One region of the Streptomyces sp. 71268 genome, then DNA from elsewhere that is predicted to be linked to it. Evidence: riboswitches for the same ligand, from Rfam matches in the RefSeq annotation. Region 1 holds a riboswitch; each other region holds the start of a gene.

What was found. Region 1 has a riboswitch for cyclic di-AMP ahead of OYE22_RS00980 (C40 family peptidase). Riboswitches for the same ligand answer to the same signal wherever they lie in the genome.
Region 2: it holds a riboswitch for cyclic di-AMP, as region 1 does, so the genes downstream of both, OYE22_RS06905 (M23 family metallopeptidase) here and OYE22_RS00980 (C40 family peptidase) in region 1, are expected to answer to the same signal.
Region 3: it holds a riboswitch for cyclic di-AMP, as region 1 does, so the genes downstream of both, OYE22_RS20990 (transglycosylase family protein) here and OYE22_RS00980 (C40 family peptidase) in region 1, are expected to answer to the same signal.
Region 4: it holds a riboswitch for cyclic di-AMP, as region 1 does, so the genes downstream of both, OYE22_RS20375 (C40 family peptidase) here and OYE22_RS00980 (C40 family peptidase) in region 1, are expected to answer to the same signal.

What each region holds. Positions count from the first base shown of each region.
Region 1 is NZ_CP114200.1:306,183-309,381, reverse strand. It holds gene OYE22_RS00990 (FMN reductase) at 1-156, shown strand, start outside; gene OYE22_RS00985 (hypothetical protein) at 301-900, opposite strand; gene OYE22_RS00980 (C40 family peptidase) at 1,142-1,615, opposite strand; cyclic di-AMP (ydaO/yuaA leader) riboswitch at 1,619-1,772, opposite strand; gene OYE22_RS00975 (class I SAM-dependent methyltransferase) at 2,275-3,199, opposite strand, start outside.
Region 2 is NZ_CP114200.1:1,891,281-1,894,479, reverse strand. It holds gene OYE22_RS06910 (pitrilysin family protein) at 1-623, shown strand, start outside; cyclic di-AMP (ydaO/yuaA leader) riboswitch at 1,145-1,307, shown strand; gene OYE22_RS06905 (M23 family metallopeptidase) at 1,321-2,226, shown strand; gene OYE22_RS06900 (HPr family phosphocarrier protein) at 2,462-2,743, opposite strand; gene OYE22_RS06895 (GNAT family N-acetyltransferase) at 2,891-3,199, shown strand, end outside.
Region 3 is NZ_CP114200.1:5,315,803-5,319,001, reverse strand. It holds gene eno (phosphopyruvate hydratase) at 1-456, opposite strand, end outside; gene OYE22_RS20990 (transglycosylase family protein) at 986-1,747, opposite strand; cyclic di-AMP (ydaO/yuaA leader) riboswitch at 1,750-1,915, opposite strand; gene OYE22_RS20985 (transglycosylase family protein) at 2,191-3,199, opposite strand, start outside.
Region 4 is NZ_CP114200.1:5,149,657-5,152,855, forward strand. It holds gene OYE22_RS20370 (Rrf2 family transcriptional regulator) at 99-539, opposite strand; gene OYE22_RS20375 (C40 family peptidase) at 861-2,099, opposite strand; cyclic di-AMP (ydaO/yuaA leader) riboswitch at 2,107-2,350, opposite strand; gene OYE22_RS20380 (ATP-dependent DNA helicase) at 2,509-3,199, shown strand, end outside.

The DNA.
Region 1 (3,199 bases):
GCCGGGGACGGCCGTACCGACGGGCTGAGCGAGCGAATCGACCGCGCCGCACGCCAACTCGCCGGCCTGCTGGTCGACGCCCCGTCCGTGCCGCACCAGGACGACGACGAGGTCGTCCCCTTCGCCCAGCAACTGGCCGCGGTGCGCGGAGCCTGACGGCGCGCAGGCGCCGGGGCGCCGTACGCACGGATGCCGCCGACACGCCATGTGGCGTGTCGGCGGCATCCGTGGAGCCGATCGGCCGCCGTGGTTCACCTGCCGTGGTCCGGGGCGCTCCGCGTCCCGGGTTCAGCCCTCGGTTCAGCGCAGCAGGTCGAGCAGGTCACCGAGTGTGTCCGGGGCGAGCCTCGGCATGTCGGCGACCGCGTTGAGCGTGAAGAGGTGGTCGCCCTTGCGCACCGGCGACTTGCCGAAGGTCTTCTTGAGCAGCTTCTCGCCCTCGGGAGTCAGCGCGGTCCGCACGTTGACCGCCTTGACCTGCTTCTGCGTGACCTTCGCGTTCTCCCGCTTGATGGTGTAGGTCAGGAACCGCACCGGCTGCGCCTTGGCCCGGTTGACCGAGGCGTGCGCCTGGGTCCGCGAGGACTTGTTCACGTAGTTGTAGATCTTGGTGAGGTCGAGACGGTCGTCCTTGTCACGAAACGTGACACCGCCCTGCAACTTCGCGTAGTCCCTCGTGCCCTCGACCAGCGGGAGGGACACGCACTGGCGCTGCTTGCCGGTGATCCGAGCGGCCCCCGTGGCGGCCAGCGTGACCTTCGCCTTGGCAAGCTGCTTGGCGGCGGGCTTGCTCAGGCAGAACTCGGCCTTGCCGTTCTTGATGGGCTTGGCTGCCTCACCAGCCTGGGCCGGCGTCACCGCGCACGCCAGCGCCGCTGCGACGACGGCAACCCCCGTCATTCCTCGCATCATGACTCGTCCTCGTGGATCAGGCTGACCGTGATTCGGTCGGCACGTGAGGACAACGGGGATTGCTCCCTGCGGGTGACGTACTCGATGGCAACATCACTCGGCTTGGTGACATCGACCCGGAACCGGCCCGTAGGGCGGCTCTCGTCCCCACACCCCTCTCGTCCCAGGGTCGTGGGGTCGGGGCGCGGCGCGGCATCGCCCGCCCGGCGCCCCGACCCACCCGTCATGGTCAGCGGACGCGGCCGTACCAGACCTTGTTGGTCCAGATCTTCTCCAGCCGCACCGACTTGCCAGGCTTGGGCGCGTGCCAGATCTTGTTCTTCCCGGCGTAGATGCCCACGTGGTAGACGTTCCGCCCGGAGTGGAAGAAGACCAGGTCACCCGCCTTGCGCGAGCTCTTGGACAGGTGGCGGGTCTTGTTGTACTGGGCCGCCGCCGTGCGCGGCAGCTTCTTGCCCGCCTTCTTGAACGAGTAGAGCGTCAACCCCGAGCAGTCGAACCGGTGCGGGCCGACCGCCCCGTACTTGTAGGGTGCGCCCTTCTTGCCGGCGGCGATCTTGAGCGCCTTGCCGGAGGCCGTCGCCGCCTGCGCATCGGTCGTCAGGGCGGGGACGAACGAGGAACCGGCCAGCACCGTGGCGGTGAGGGCCGAAGCGGTGCCGATGCGCGTGGCGATCGAGGGTATGCGTGGCTGCGCGGACATACGAAAGCCCTTCGTCATCCGCCTGCGAAAGATGACCTGTCGGGTTCGGACTGGCGAAGTTGCCCGGCCACTCGCGTGGCTTCACCCCAAGGGCCACCGACTTCGTGGCCCGTCGTGCCTGGGTCTCCCGTTCCTGCCGATTTCGTGTTCTTCTCACTGGGCCCGCGCGGCGGCAGGACTCGGCGTCCGCCCGGACCGCCCCGCCGTGGTGACGGGGGCTTGGTGGTGTCGGATAGGGATACTGCGTCATCCACGGCCCGAATTCGCAGCCGAAAGGGCCGTATGTGAACTTCTTCACCTTCGCTGGTGACACAGAACCGCGGTCGGTCTCATCCCCCATACGAGTCGCGCAAACCCGCTCTGAACTGCGAAAACGCCGAACCGGACGCAGAGGTTCCAGGGCGTGACCAGGCTGTGGGCCAGGCAGCCGCCCACCACCCCCGGGTTCGCGGCGCGCGCGGCGGTGTGCCGTGACGCGACGTCAATCCGCGCGCACGGCCGGCCGTCGGCGACCCGGCGCCGCGCGACACCGGAGGCGCGGGGTGACGGTGGCGTGGTGTCACGGTGGCGGCGGGATGGCGATGACCGTGTGTCTCCGCCACCGCCGGCCGTTCCCGGCCCGCCGCCTGCGTCTGGGGCAAGCCGTCGAACGCGTGAGGCTAGTCGTCGAAGGGGCAGGTGCCGACGAAGGCCCGGAACTCCTCGCCGGGCACCAGGCGGCGGGAGCGCACCTGTGTGAAGCCCGCGTCCCGCATCTGCCCCAACAGCTCGGCCGGGCGCGGCAGCGGGCCGGCGAAGTCGGCGTACGCGCACCACAGGTTCAGCATCTCCATGCCCGGGCCGCCACCCTGGCAACTCGTCGTCAGGAGCAGCTTGCCGCCGGGCATCAGAAACGAGCGCGCCCGCTCCAGCACCTTGGTCCGCTCACCGTGGGGGAAGTAGTAGATGTTGTTGTGCAGCGTGACCAGGTCGAACTTCTGCTCCGTCGAGTACGTCCGCAGGTCGCTGCGGACGACCTCCACCCGGTCGGACAGGTTCCACTTGTCCAGGTTCGCCTGCGCCTGCGCCACCACCTCGTCCTGCAGGTCGATCGCCACGGCCGTCAGCCGAGGGTTGAGCGAGGCGGCGTGCCGTACGTAGGTGCCGCTGCCGCAGCCCACCTCCAGGAGCCGGACCGGTGAGTTCCGGTCGACCTGCTGCTCCACCACGCCCTGCACGGCGGGTTCGAGGACACGGGACGAGCGGGCGATGAGCGCGCCGTCCTGGTCGGCGATCGACACCCGACGCCCTTCGCGCAGCATGTCGGGGGCGTCCAGGAGCAGTGGGGCGTGGAAGCGCATGAGCTGTTCGAGCAGCGCCACGTAGGCGTCCGCCTCCGGCCGCGCCAGCGACTTGGCCAGGCGGCCGCGCAGCCGGTAGCGCCCGCCGCGCGAGCCGAGTTCTCCGAGCCGCACTCCCATGTCGAGCCAGACGCCGAGCAGTTGCTCCTCACCGTGCATGCCCAGCTCGTCGGCGAGCGCGGGCGCGTCGAGCGGTTGCCGCGCGAGATGGCGCAGCACGCCACTGTTGGCGGCCGCGGCCAGG
Region 2 (3,199 bases), 1.6 Mb from region 1:
TCATCGTGGACCGGCCGGGCGCGGTGCAGACCCAACTGCTCATCGGCCGGGTCGGCGCCGACCGGCACGACCAGGTCTGGCCCGCCCAGACGCTCGGCACCTACTGCCTGGGCGGCACCCTCACCTCCCGGCTCGACCGGGTGCTGCGCGAGGAGAAGGGCTACACCTACGGCGTGCGGGCCTTCGCCCAGGTCCTGCGCTCCACGCCGGAGGGCACGGGCCTGTCCCTCCTGGCCATCAGCGGCTCGGTGGCCACCGAGGTGACGGGCCCGGCGCTCGAGGACGCGTGGAAGGTGCTGCGCACGTTGGCCGCCGACGGGCTCACGGACGACGAGCGCGACGTGGCCGTGCAGAACCTGGTGGGGATCGCCCCGTTGAAGTACGAGACGGCCGCCTCGGTCGCGGGCACCCTCGCCGATCAGGTGGAGCAGCACCTGCCGGACGACTTCCAGGCCCACCTCTACCGGCGGCTCGCGGAGACCGGCACGGTCGAGGCGACCGCCGCGGCCGTCGCCGCCTTCCCCACCGACCGGCTGGTGACCGTGCTGGTCGGCGACGCCTCGGTGATCGCCGAGCCGGTGAAGGCGCTGGGCATCGGGGACGTACGGGTGGTGAGCGGCTAGCGGCGCGCGCCCCGGCGGCCGAGCCGGGCTGGCGGGCCGTCAGGCGCCGCCCGGCCCGGGCTCGGTCCCGTGCCGTCCGCGCCCGTGGTGCCCGCGCCCGGGGCGCCGGTCGGCGCGCCGACCGGCGCCCCGGGCGCGGGGCGGCTGCCGTGGCCCCGGGGCGCCGGGCCGCGCGGGCCGGCAGGCGCGGGCCGGCACGCGGGCCGTGGAGCCGGGTGGCGTACGCGAGGGCGCGGGCAACGGTGCCCGATAGCTGACCGTGCCCCAGAGAGCGCCATGGGCGCCCGGATTGCCCCGGGTGTCCGTGGCGGAGTCTGGGACTCCTGTTGCTGATGAGCCGTTAAGAGGCCCTGGTGTCAAGTGGGATGCCGGGGCCTCTCGGTTTGTCTGTTTTGCGGGAGAGGCTGCCTGTCTGCCGTGTGGCGTGCGCAACAAACGGCCGGTTCTGTTTGCCGATCAAAAGACGTCCCGCTTAGCGTCAGCCCCGTTGTCCGTCACACCTTCGCCACACCCGTGGCACCGGGCAACCATCGCCGAGTCCCTTATGGCGCGAGCCAGGGGAGCCGGGGACCCAAGTCCCCTGGGGTGAATCGGCCGCCATCCTCGCGAGAGGCGTGGTGACCGTAGGAGACCTTCCTGCTCCGAACCCGTCAGCTAACCCGGTAGGCGAGAAGGAAGGAAAGGAGTACGCCTCCGCATGGCGTTCACCCGTGCCACTGGGCGGCACCGTCGCCCCAGCCGCTTTGTCCGTACCAGCGCGAACGCGGCGGGCATGGCCACCCTCGCGGCCACCGGCGTCGTCGCCGGCATAGCCGCTCCCGCGATGGCCGCCCCGGGCGCCGACGGCGTCCCCGAGCTCCAGGACACCGGCCTGCGCCAGGCCGCGACCCTGAACGAGGACATCGCGGACAAGATCGGCGCCCAGGCCGACGCCCAGTACTCCGCCGCCGAGCAGGCCGCGGCCGAGCAGCAGGCCGAGGAAGAGGCGCGCCAGCAGGCCGCCGAGCACGCCGCCGAGATGAAGAAGAAGGCGGAGGAGGCCAAGCGCAAGGCCGCCGCCGAGGCCGCGAAGAAGAAGGCCGCCGCGAAGAAGGCGGCCGAGGCACGGGCCGCCGCGGAGCGCGAGGCCGAGGAGACCCGCGCCAGCGAGGTCGTGGACACGCGCGCGTCGCGTACCGCCGAGCGTCCCGCGGTGGGCTCCTACGTCCTGCCGGTCGCGGGCTCGTACGTCTCGACGCAGTACCAGGCGTCCGGTGGCGCCTGGTCCTCCGGCAGCCACACCGGCGTCGACTTCCACGCCAGCACCGGCACCTCGGTGCGCGCCGTGGGCGCCGGCACCATCGTCGAGGCCGGCTGGGGCGGCGCGTACGGCAACAACGTCGTGATCAAGATGAACGACGGCACCTACACGCAGTACGGGCACCTCGACTCGATCTCCGTCTCGGTGGGCCAGAGCGTGGCCCCCGGCGAGCAGATCGGTCTCGCCGGCAACACGGGCAACTCCTTCGGCGCGCACCTGCACTTCGAGGCCCGCACGTCGCCCGAGTACGGCTCGGACATCAACCCCGTCGCCTACCTGCGCTCCCACGGCGTCAACATCTGAGGCGAGGCCGGGCCACCCCGCCCGGCCCCCGCACGTCCCACACCGAGGGCCCCGGCACCGAGCCGGGGCCCTCGGCGCGTCTCGGCTCGGGCCCGGGCCACGGGGGCCGGCGCGCGGCCGCGCGCCGCGGCGGCGCCCGTACGACAGCGCACGCCCCTTCCCGGGGCGGAAACGACGAAGCCGCGGTGACGTCCCAGGGGGATCACCGCGGCTTCGCAGGGTGCTGAAAAGCGACTCAGACCGTCTCCGGAAGCTCCTCAAGCCCCTCGGCGACGAGCTTGGCCAGCCGGTCGAGCGCGGCCTCGGAGCCGTCGGCCTCCGATGCGAGCACGATCTCCTCGCCGCCCTGCGCGCCGAGGCCGAGCACGGCGAGCATCGAGGCGGCGTTGACCGGGGTGCCGTCCGGCTTGGCGATCGTCACGGGGACGCCGGAGGCCGTCGCGGCGCGGACGAAGATGGACGCGGGGCGAGCGTGCAGGCCCTCTGCCCAGCCGACGGTGACGCGGCGCTCAACCATGGTGTTGCCCTTCAGGTGGTTGCTGTTGTCTAGACCAGTCTCTCACGGGGTGCGGAGTGCTCTGGCGAAGCCCTTCCACAGCCTGCCCCGGCGCAACGCTGAGCGCGAGTCGGACCGTTGTCGGTGCCCCCGCCTAGTCTTGGAGCCATGGAAACGCCGCCCGAGCACGCCTATCCGACGCACTGGGAAGCGGACGTGGTGCTCCGCGACGGCGGCACCGCCCAGATCCGCCCCATCACGCCCGACGACGGCCAGCGCCTGGTCGACTTCTACGAGCGGGTCTCGGACGAGTCCAAGTACTACCGCTTCTTCGCCCCCTACCCCCGGCTCTCCGACCGCGATGTGCACCGCTTCACCCACCACGACTACGTGAACCGGGTCGGCCTGGCGGCGACGGTCGGCGACGAGTTCATCGCCACGGTCCGGTACGACCGCATCGACGAGCGCGGCCGCCCC
Region 3 (3,199 bases), 5.0 Mb from region 1:
GCCGTTCAGGATGTTCATCATCGGCACCGGGAGCTGGTGCGCGTTCGGGCCGCCGAGGTAGCGGAAGAGCGGCAGGTCGGACGCCTCGGAGGCGGCGTGCGCGACGGCCAGCGAGACGCCGAGGATGGCGTTGGCGCCGAGCGAGGACTTGTCCGGCGTGGCGTCCAGGTCGAACATGGCCTGGTCGATCAGGCGCTGCTCGGTGGCGTCGTAGCCGACCAGCTCCGGGCCGATCTGCTCGATGACCGCGAGCACGGCCTTCTCCACACCCTTGCCGCCGTAGCGGGCCTTGTCGCCGTCCCGCAGCTCAAGGGCCTCGAACTGGCCGGTCGAGGCGCCGGACGGCACGGCAGCACGGCCGGTGCTGCCGTCGTCGAGGCCGACCTCGACCTCGACCGTGGGGTTGCCTCGCGAGTCGAGGATCTCGCGAGCTACGACGACGTCGATAGACGGCACGAGCGGTCTCCTTCGTGTGGGTCTGAGCTTCTGCGACACGAGCCTAACCGGCCCCGGCACCCCGGCTCGCCGCACGCCCGCCGGACGAGACGACAAGAGGGACAAAAGCGCAGATCGATGGGTGAACGGCGCAACCGAATCGGCCGCGCGGCCCCGGACAGCGCCGGCCGGGACGTCCGCGCGAGGCGCCCGCGGCATGCCTACCGGGCCCAGGCGACCGGGCGCCGTCCGGACGGCGGCGGCCCGGCGTCCGTACGGCGGCGGCGCGGGGCCCGTACGGCGGCCGGACGGCGCGTGGCGCGTCGCGGGGGGGCGTACGGGGAGGGCGTACGGGACGGCGTGTGCGGGCGGCGTACGGGGGCGGCTCGGCCGGGCGCGGCCCGCGCGGGGTGGCAAACGCGGAGCCCCGCCGCGATGCGCTCGGGGGTGGGCGCACCGTGGCGGGGCGGTCTGCGGTCCCTCCGGGGCGGGGAGGGACGGACGCCGGGCCGGCTCTGGGGCGGAGCCGGCCGGGCGCCGGAGGCGGGGATCAGCTCAGGTGGAGCTGCTGGCCCGGGAAGATCAGGTCGGCATCGGTGACGATCTCGTCGTTGAGGTCGTACAGCTTCTGCCAGCCACCCTTGACGTTCTCGGCCTCGGCGATCTTGGCGAGGGTGTCGCCGGCCTCGACCTTGTACTCGCCGTCGCCCTTCTTGATCGTCTTCGGGGCGCTCTGCTGCGGCGCGGCCTGCTTCGGGGCGGCGTGCTTGGGCACGTACCGCTCGGAGCTGCGGCTCGGGGCCTGGTCGTCCGAGGCGCGCGGGCCGGCGTGCTTCGGGGCGGCCTTCGGCGCGGACTGCTGCGGCGCGGCCTGCTGCTGCTTGGGCGCGGCCTGCTGCGGCGCCTGCTGCTTGGGGGCCTGCTGCTTGGGCGCGGTGTAGCCGCCCTGGGTCAGGTTGACGCCGCAGTGCGGCCAGGCGCCCTTGCCCTGGCTGGCCAGGACCTTCTCGGCGATCTGTATCTGCTGGGCCTTGGACGCCTTGTCGGCGGTCGGGGCGTAGGCGGTGCCGCCGTACGCGGCCCAGGTGGAGGCGGAGAACTGCAGGCCGCCGTAGTAGCCGTTGCCGGTGTTGATCGACCAGTTGCCGGTCGACTCGCACTGGGCGACCTGGTCCCACTGGCCGGTGGTGGCGGCGTTGGCGCCGGTGGCCCCCATCAGCGGCACGGCGACGGCGGCACCGGTGACACCGGCGAGCGTGGCGATGCGGGTGGCCTTGGACGGACGGCGGTGCTTGCCCTTGGAAATCAGCATGTTGGTTTCCTCACCGACGCCTACGAGGTGAGCTGTCGGGTTCGGACTGTGAGTTGCCCGGCCGCGGTTTCCCGCGGCTTCACCCCAAGCCGTTCAGCCCCCTCGTTTCACGGACCGTCCGGCACTTACCTGTGGTTCCCCCGCTCCTGCCTTCGGCGCTTGACGCGTCGGTTCCCCCCGGCCGCCGGCAGGATTCGGCGTGACGACCAGTGGCGCCCGCGGTGGCGAGCGATGAAGACCGTAATCACAGATCCCCGGGGTGCTCAAACCCCAACATCCCTGGAAAGTCAGTGGGGTTTACCCGCAAGAAAATCACATCACCGCAGGTCAGACAGTGCACCTGATGGACGGACAAGCACGACACGCCGGAGATCGAACGAGACCCATGTCTCACTTTCGCGAATCGGTGCACACCTGGGTGAAACACCCAAAGTGACGACCGATCAGCGGTCCGCCGTGGCCTCCAGGTCGAGCTTCTGGCCGGGCAGGATCAGGTCGGGGTCGTCCCCGATGACGCTCTCGTTGGCCTCGTAGAGCGCCGGCCAACCGCCCGGCGTCTCGTGCTGCTCGGCGATCGCCCACAGCGTGTCACCGGACCGGACCCGGTGCTCACTCCGCGTCTCCCCGTCCGACCGGTCGCCCACGCGCCCGCGCTCGCTGCGGTCGGCGTGCCGGCCCTCGGGGCGCTGTCGGTCGTCGTCCCGGCCGTCGGGGCGGCCCGGGGCGTCGGCGGGCTCCTCGCGGGGCTCGCCGCGGTGCTTGCCGGTGCCCGCGCCGTCCTCGCGCGCCCCCTCGCCGGCGCCGGGCCGCTCCCCGTCGCCACGCGGCGCGTCGGGCGTCTCGCGCCCGGCCTCGCCTCGGTCGGCGGGCCGCTCCTCGCCCCGGTTCGGGCTCGGGGTGGTACGGGGCGTCCCGGCGGGCTCCGCGTCGTCGCTGGGCGCGGACGCGTCGGGGCTGGGCTCGCCGCCCCGGCTGGGCGCCTTGTCCTGGGCTGGCGTGGCGTCCGGCGTCGACTCGGCGTCCGGGCCCCGCTCGTCGGTCGGGGTCGGCTTGGCGTCGTCCGGGGTGGGCTTCGCGTCCGGGGTCGCGTCCGGCTTCGGGCTCGGGGCGTGGCCGTAGTCGCCCCGGTCGGTGCCCCGGTCGTCGTGGCTGGGGTCGCCGGGGTTGACGTCCGGGATCTCGCCGTCCTCGGTCAGGCCGGCCGTCTGCGCGCAGTCGTTCCACGCCACGGGGCCGCGCTCGGACAGGATCGTCTGGGCGATGGCTATCTGCTGCGCGCGGCTGGCCAGGTCCGGACGGGGCGCGTGGTCCGTGCCGCCGTAGAGCTGCCAGGCGTCCAGGCTCAGGCCGAGGCCGCCGTAGCGCCCGTTGCCCTCGTTGGCGCTCCAGGTGCCCCCGCTCTCGCACTCGGCAACGCGGTCCCAGGTGGCCGTGTCGGCGGCGCCGGCGCTG
Region 4 (3,199 bases), 4.8 Mb from region 1:
AGGTGGCCACGGTGAGGCGCGGGCGGGCTTGGCCGCGGCCCGCGCGGTGCGCGGTGGGCGCGGCGGGTGGTGATCAGGTGGCGGGTGGTGTTCGGGTGCTAGGTGGGACGGGGTGTGAGGCCCAGCAGGACGGGGCCGGTCGGGGCGGAGACGAGGTCGGCGATGGTGATCGGGTCGAGCGTGGCGTAGAAGGATTCCTGTGCCTGGCGTAGCGCGCTGCGCAGCCGGCACGCCGTGCGCAGCGGGCAGGGCGGGTCGTCCTCGCAGCCCACCACGTCACCCGCCCCCTCAAGCTCGCGTACCAGCCAGCCGAGCGACGCGGCGCGCCCGGTCGAGGTCAGCGCCAGCCCGCCGCCCCGGCCGCGCCGGGCCTCGACCACGCCGAGGTGGCGCAGCCGGGTGACGGCCTTCGCGGCATGGCTGTACGGCACGGCGACGGCGTCGGCCACCTCGCGAGTGGTCGGCGCGCTCTCCGCGTCGAGCACCGCGAGGCGCATGGCGACGCGGAGCGCCAGATCGGTGGCCTTGGTCAGTCGCACGCCGCGATTCTATGGAATACGCATCTGCGATTCGTCTTTGGGGGTGCCCTTGGTCCCCGCGCCCGTTCGCTCAGCGGTCCAGCGGTCCAGCGGTCCAGCGGTCCTCCCGCCAGCGGTCCTCCCGCCAGCGGCCCGACGGACGCCGCCCCTCCCCGCGAGGCCGTGACCGGCACCGTCTTCGCCACCCTCGCCCACCCCCGGCGTACGCCGCACCCTCCCGCCAGCGGCCAGCAGCCAGCGGAAACCGCCCCCACCGGCGAGCGGGCCCGCCCCCGCGCCAGGGGAGGCGGGCCCGCTCCGTGGGGGCGGGGGCCCGGCGGGTCAGGCCGGCCGCACGTTCCCGTACAGCGGCATCGTGTAGATCGACTCGACCCGCACGTTGGCCCCGGGCCTCGGCGCGTGGATCATCTTGCCCTCGCCGACGTAGAGGCCGACATGGCTGATGTCGTCGAAGAAGAAGACCAGGTCACCGGGGGCGAGGTCGGTGGTGGCTATGCGTTGGCCGACCTTGACCTGGTCCCAGGTGGTGCGCGGCAGGGTCACCCCGGCGGCCTTCCACGCGCCCTGCGTCAGCCCGGAGCAGTCGTACGCGTTGGGGCCGGTCGCGCCCCACACGTACGGCTTGCCGAGCTGTGCCCGCGCGAAGTCGATGGCCTGTTGCGCCTTCGCCGTGTCGGCCGGGGAAGCGGGGTCGCTCGGGCCGATGTCGCCCGAGCCGTCGCCGCGGCCCGCGGCCCCGCCCTGGCCGCTTCCGTCGCCGCTGTCGCCGCCCGTGTCGCCGGCGTTCTCGCGCTGCTCACGCTCCCGCTGTTCCCGCTCGCGCCGCTCCCGCTCCGCGCGCTCCTTCTCGGCCTGCTCGCGGGCCAACTCCTTGGCCTTGCGCTCGGCCTCGGCCTGCTTCCTGCGCTCCAGCTCCGCCAGCCTGGCCTTCTCCTCGGCGGTCAATCTGGACAGCAGCTTGCGGGCCTCGGCCAGCTTGGTCTGTACGGACTTCTTCTTGGCCCGCAGGTCGTCCTGGGCGGCGGTGAGGGAGGCCAGGCTCCGCGCCGCCTTGCCGCGCTGGGTGGCCGCCGTCGCCCGCCGGGCCTCGTAGTCCGCCAGTGCCCGCTGCTGCCGACTGGTCATCCGGGCCAGCAGGTGCGACTGGTCGAAGAGACGCTGGGAGTCGGCGGCCAGGAGCAGCGTCGCGGTCGAGTGGGCGCTGCCGGTGCGGTACTGGGCCGCCGCGAAGGTCCCCAGCTTGCGGCGCGCCTCGTTGACTCGCTCGGTGTGCTCGGCGACGTCCCCGAGCAGTTCGTCCACCCGGGCCTGCTGCGCGTCCGTGCGCTCCTTGGCCCCGTTGTACGCCTGGGTGGCGCTGCCGGCCTCGCGGTACAGCGCGTCGACCCGCTGCCGCACCTCCTCGACCGAGGGGCGCGGCTCGCGCGGTACGGCGGTGGCCGACGGCGCGAGCTGGACGAGGAGGGCGAGGGAGGCGAGCGCGGCCGTGGTGAGGCCGGCGACGGTACGACGACCGGACGACACGTCCAGCCGGTACCGCGACCTGCGGTGTGACGCCAAGGGAGGCGACTCCTTCCGTGGACCGCCTACCGGGTTAGCTGTCGGGTTCGGGCGCTCCGCGCGGCTCGGGGACGGGCGTCACCGAGCGCACGGGGAGGGAAGGGAATGCCCTACGGTCCGCACATGGGGATGCGGTCCGATTCACCCCGGTGGTACTTCCCCCCGCCTCCGGGAGACTCCCGTAAGGCGCGGGGAACGGTGGGTCCCCGGCTCCGGCCGCCTGACAGGGCCGGACTCGGCGCGGGCCGCCCGTTGCCGACGCTTTCGCCGACGGGGGTACGGGCCGCCATGACCAGGCACCGTAGCCAACGGCCCGGGTGGCTGGGAAGGCTGGTGTTCGACATGTCGGGAAGGGGTCGGGGGAAGGGCGGTGCGGGTTGTCAGTGGTGCCGCCTAGACTCGGTTCGCGATGAGCAGCCTCTTTGACGACGACTTCCTGGCGGATCTTGCCCGGTCGGGCGGCGAGCCCCCGCCCGAGGAGCAGGAGATCCCCGAGGACGCCCCGGGTGACCCGACGGTGCCCGCGGGCCAGGCCCCGGAGCAGGTTCCGCACGACCTGTTCGAGGGCTGGGACCTCGCCCCGAGCGCGGGGCCGGGGCCGGCCGCCGGCTTCGGCGAGCGCGCCGGCCGCGCGGGGTCCGACGCGTACGGCGAGGAGCCGGAGCCGTACGGCGAGCGCGAGGCGTACTACCGCAACGGCGCGCCGCGCCCGGCCGTGGACCCGGCCGCGCTGCTTGAGGGGATGAACGAGCAGCAGCGGGCCGCCGTCGTGCACGCCGGATCGCCGCTGCTCATCGTCGCCGGCGCCGGCTCGGGCAAGACCCGGGTGCTCACCCACCGCATCGCGCATCTGCTGGGCGCCCGCCGCGCGCACCCTGGCGAGATCCTGGCGATCACGTTCACGAACAAGGCCGCGGGCGAGATGAAGGAGCGCGTCACGGACCTCGTGGGCCAGCGCGCGAACGCCATGTGGGTGTCGACGTTCCACAGCGCCTGCGTGCGCATCCTGCGCCGCGAGTCCAAGAAGCTCGGCTTCACGTCCTCGTTCTCGATCTACGACGCGGCCGACTCCAAGCGGCTGATGGCCCTGGTCTGCCGCG